Regions from separate parts of the Massilia sp. LC238 genome, predicted to be linked through region 2. Evidence: riboswitches for the same ligand, from Rfam matches in the RefSeq annotation. Region 2 holds a riboswitch; the other holds the start of a gene.
What was found. Region 2 has a riboswitch for cobalamin ahead of FG94_RS21890 (TonB-dependent receptor). Riboswitches for the same ligand answer to the same signal wherever they lie in the genome.
Positions count from the first base shown of each region.

Region 1: it holds a riboswitch for cobalamin, as region 2 does, so the genes downstream of both, FG94_RS19465 (TonB-dependent receptor domain-containing protein) here and FG94_RS21890 (TonB-dependent receptor) in region 2, are expected to answer to the same signal.

Region 1 covers NZ_JNNN01000071.1:2,235-4,620, forward strand. The annotation lists gene FG94_RS19455 (adenosylcobinamide-GDP ribazoletransferase) at 1-226, shown strand, start outside; gene FG94_RS19460 (histidine phosphatase family protein) at 229-762, shown strand; cobalamin riboswitch at 782-1,015, shown strand; gene FG94_RS19465 (TonB-dependent receptor domain-containing protein) at 1,083-2,386, shown strand, end outside.
Region 2 covers NZ_JNNN01000078.1:129,343-131,728, forward strand. The annotation lists gene FG94_RS21880 (M1 family metallopeptidase) at 1-808, opposite strand, end outside; cobalamin riboswitch at 935-1,174, shown strand; gene FG94_RS21890 (TonB-dependent receptor) at 1,260-2,386, shown strand, end outside.

The DNA of each region.
Region 1 (2,386 bases), on a different contig from region 2:
GGTCGCCATCGCCGCCGCCATCCTGCTCGCGACCGGCGCGCTCGACCTGCCCGCCCTGCTTGCCGCACTCGTCGCAGGTGTCGCTGCGACCTGGTGGCTGGCCCGCAAGTTCGCGCGCCGCATCGGCGGCTATACTGGCGACTGCCTTGGCGCCGTGCAGCAGCTGGCCGAGGTCCTCATCTACCTTGCCGTGCTGGCCACGCTCGGCCACGGCGCCCTCGCATAAGGATGCAGCTGATCCTGGTGCGCCATCCCCAGCCGGAGGTCGCGCCCGGCCTCTGCTACGGCAGCGCCGACGTTTCGACATCTATCGAAGCGATTACGCAGGTCGCCACCGCGCTGCGTGCGGCCGGCCTGCCCGGGCGACTCCCCGTCTACGCCAGCCCGCTCGCACGTTGCGCGACCCTTGCCGCGGCGCTCGACGTCCCCGTCACGTTCGATGCCCGCCTGGCCGAGATGGATTTCGGCGCCTGGGAGATGCGCGCCTGGGACGCCATCCCGCGCGCCGAGGTCGACGCCGGGGCCGCCGACCTGCTGCACTACCGCCCCGGCGGCGGCGAGAACGTGCTCGAGGTGGCCCGCCGCGTCGCCGCATTCCGCCAGGCGCTGCGGCATCCTGCGGCGCTCGTCATCTGCCACGCCGGCACGATCCGCCTGCTGTCCGCCCTGCACCTAGGGGGCAGCATCGAACAGGCCGCGTTCGGCGCCGCCGCCAGCGCCCACCGCATCGGCTACGGCGAAGTCATCGTGCTGAAAGACTGACAACGCCGCGCGACCCTGCGTATAATGGCGGCGTTTTGGTGCCCGCGGTCGTGTCCACGACCGCAGTTAAACGGGAAACACGAAGCCCTTCAACAAGGCCAACGTGTGCTGCCCCCGCAACGGTAAGCAAGTGCCGCGCTCGATGTTCGGGCTACGCGGCAAACCGTCTTCCATGACCACTGTGCGAACGCATGGGAAGGTCGGACGGCCACACTTGCCAGCCCGGATACCGGCCAAAAGGTGGGAGCGTGCCATTGGCGCGCTTCTGATCAATCTGGCCTACGGGGACGTCGGCTGGTTGTCTTTTGATTGAGCTATTCATGAACTTTCCTGTAACACGGCTTGCGGCCGCGCTGTCGCTCGCATTCGCCCTTGCTGCGCCCGCAGTCGCCCAAACCCTCGATTCGGTCCTCGTCACCGCCAACCGCATGCCGCAGCGCGCGGTCGACGTGATCGCCGACACCACCGTCATCCACGCCGACGAGATCGCCCGTTCCGGCGCCGGCTCGGTGGCCGACGTGCTGCAGCGCCAGCGCGGCATCGAGATCACCCGCAACGGCAGCGCCGGCGCCTCGACCAGCGTATTCCTGCGCGGCGCCAACAGCAACGGGGTCGTGGTCCTGCTGGACGGCGTACGCATCGGTTCGTCCACCAGCGGCGTCGCCGCCTGGAATGCGGTGCCGCTCGGCGCCATCGAACGCATCGAAATCGTCTACGGCCCGCTCAGCACCCTGTACGGCGCGGACGCGATCGGCGGCTTGATCCAGATCTTCACCCGCAAGGGCGAGGGCGGCCCGGTCGTCAGCGGCTCGGTCGGCGCCGGCAGCAATGCAACGCGCCAGCTCGACGCCGGCGTGCACGGCGCGGCCAATGGCCTGCGCTACGCCTTCGGCGCCGGCCATGAAGAGTCGGACGGCTTCTCGGCCACGCGTCCGGGCGCCTTCGGTTTCAATCCGGACGACGACGGCTACCGCCGCCGCAACGCCAACGGCCAGCTGTCCTATGCGCTGGCCCCGAACTTCGAAGTCGGCGCCCAATTCCTGCACAGCGACCTGCGCGCGCAGTACGACAGCGGCAGCGCCGCCTACGACGTCCACAACGAGCAGGACCTGAACACGGCGGCCGTCTACGCGACCGGCCAGTTCAGCGCCGCCTGGCGCAGCACCCTCCAATACGCGCGCTCGGACGACAAACTGGGCAGCTTCACCAGCAGCGCCCCATCCGGCGCCAGCCAGATCGACACCCGGCAGGACGAGCTGACCTGGCAGAACAGCATCGCGCTCGGCCCCGACACCCTGCAGCTGCTCTACAGCCATCGCAAGGAGGAAGTGGAATCGAGCTCCACCGCGGACCTGTCGCGCTCGCGCAGCACCAACGCGTATGCGGCCGTCTATTCGGCCAGGCGTGGCGCCCACCTGTTCGATGTCAGCGCCCGCCATGACCGTTCGTCGGTGTATGGCAGCAAGAACACCGGCGCCGCCGGCTATGGCTACGACTTCGGCTCAGGCCTGCGCGCCACCGCCAGCGTCGGCACCAGCTTCCGCGCGCCGACCTTCAACGAGCTGTACTACCCGAACTACGGCCTGCCGACCAATCGTCCGGAACAGGGTCGCAACCGCGAAGC
Region 2 (2,386 bases):
GGCTCACGTCATAGCTGCCGAAATCGGCGTAGAACTCGGACTCCATGTGGAATTCGTGCGCATTCCAGCGTGGCGCGGTGGCGCCGCGCTCGCCCGGCAGTTCGAGCACCGCGATCTTCGGGAACCACTGGGCCACCAGGTGGAAGCTGCCGTAGTAGCCGGTGCGCGCGATCACGCGCGGCAGCTGGGTGGTGAAGGCCATGTCGAGCGTGGTCGAGGCGCCGGGGGCGACCGCCTCGGGCAGGTCGAGGCGCGCCACCGTGTGGTCGGTGGCCGGGCCGCCGTCCGGCTGGACGAAGCGCCATGGCACGGCGGCGCCGCCTTGAGTCACGCTGCGCAGCGCGATGTGGCCCCATTCGCCGTCGCCGATCTCGGCACCGCTGCGAAAAGCTTCGCCGCGCCGGCGCTGCTCGGTGAAAAAGCTGCTGCCTTCGCCTTCGAAGGCGTTCATGTAGAGGTGGATGTAGACGCTGCGCACCGGTACCGCGCTGCGGTTGCGCCAGGTGAGCTGCTGCTGGCCGGCGATCACGTGCTTGTCCGGGTCGAGCGTGGCGCTGATACGGTAGCTGGCCACGCGCTCGGACAGGGTCGCGTGGTCGCCGCTGCGGATGCCGCCCCAGGCATCCTGGCTGCTCGGCGCCGTGACGGCGGCGGCGTTCGGCGCGGCCAGCGCGATGCCGTCGAGCGAAGGCGTGGCCGCAGGCGGGGGCGCGTCGGCCTGGGCCAGCCAGGCGCCGGCGCCGCCGAAGGCCAGCAGAGCGGCGCATGCCAGCGCGCGCAGGCCTTGTCGCTTTCTTTGGATCTGCATGCAGGAGTCCCTTTCGTCGATGTTGTATTTATATGAGCACGACTATATCCAGAAGACCGATCGTTTTCTATGCTCAAGGGATGGATGGACGAAATACGGCGACGAAGTGCAGGAAAGCTTGTCAGGTTATAATCTCGCCGTTCTGGTGCCCGCGCATGCGCTCCGCATGTGCAGTTAAACGGGAAACACGAGGCAAAGGCGCTGCGCGCCCACGCCGAGGTGTGCTGCCCCCGCAACGGTCAACAAGCACCGCTTCGCATACGCGAAGCGGTAGGCTGCTCCAAACACCACTGTGCCGACAGGCATAGGAAGGTGGCGCAGTCCGTCTTGCGAGCCCGGATACCGGCCAGACAGGTGGAAGCGACCGCATGCGAGCAGCGTGGCGGCGCCTTCCGTTGAACGCCGGGCTTGCGGGGACGCAGGCCGGTGCCATTACCGAGAACATCCGAACATGAACTTTGCTGTCGTACCACGCAGCGCGCCGGCGGTGAAGCCGCTCGCGCTGGCTTGCGCCCTGTCCCTGTCCATCCTGGCCGCCAAGGCCGCCGCCCAGGACAGCCTGCCTTCGATCGTCATCACCGGCGCGCGCTTCCCGGCGCAGCCTGCCAGCGCGCCGATCGGCGCCACCGTGATCACGGCCGAGGACATCCGCCGTTCCGGCGCCGCCGACGTCAACGCGGCGATCCGCAAGGTCGGCGGCGTCTTCGGACGCCAGAGCCTGGACGCCTCGCCGGACTTCGCGCTCGACCTGCGCGGCTTCGGCTCGAACAGCGCCCAGAACCTGGTGATCCTGGTGGACGGCGTGCGCCTGAACGAGAACGAGCTGACCAATGCGGTGCTGTCGAGCATCCCGGTTGATACCGTCGAGCGCATCGAGATCCAGCGCGGCGGCAGCAGCGTGCTGTACGGCGAAGGCGCGACCGGCGGCGTGATCAACATCATCACGCGCCGCGCCGGCGCGAACGGCACCCACGGTTCGGTCTTCGCCGAAGCAGGGCGCTTCGACGCCCACGACCTGCGCGCCTCGATCACCCATGGCGCCGGCCCGCTTTCTTTTGATGTGGCGCTGGCCGACCGCGGCACCGACAACTACCGCGCCAACAGCGAGTTCAAGCAGAAGACCGCCAGCGGCGGCGTCCAGTACGCCTACGGCGCAGGCCGCGCCGGCCTGCGCTTCGAACATTCGGAGCAGGACGCGCGTTTCCCGGGTTCGCTCACCGAGGCCCAGTACCTGGCCAATCCGCGCCAGACCCTCACGCCGGATGATTTCGGCATCCTGGACACCGACCGCGTCAGCGCTTTCGTCGAGCACCGCGTCGGCAGCCTCGAGCTGGCCGCCGAACTCTCGCACCGCGAGCGCGAGGTCGCAGCCAGTTACTTCTACCCCGGCGGCGTCACCCGCGTCGCCTATGACGCCAGCCAGACCCAGTTCTCGCCGCGCCTGCGCCACACGGCCAGCCTGGGCGACAAGCGCAACGAGCTGGTGGCCGGCATCGACCTGATGCGCTGGGAGCGCCGGACCGAGTCCGATTTCTCGCGCGGCGACGCCGAGCAGGATTCGAAGGCCATCTACCTGCG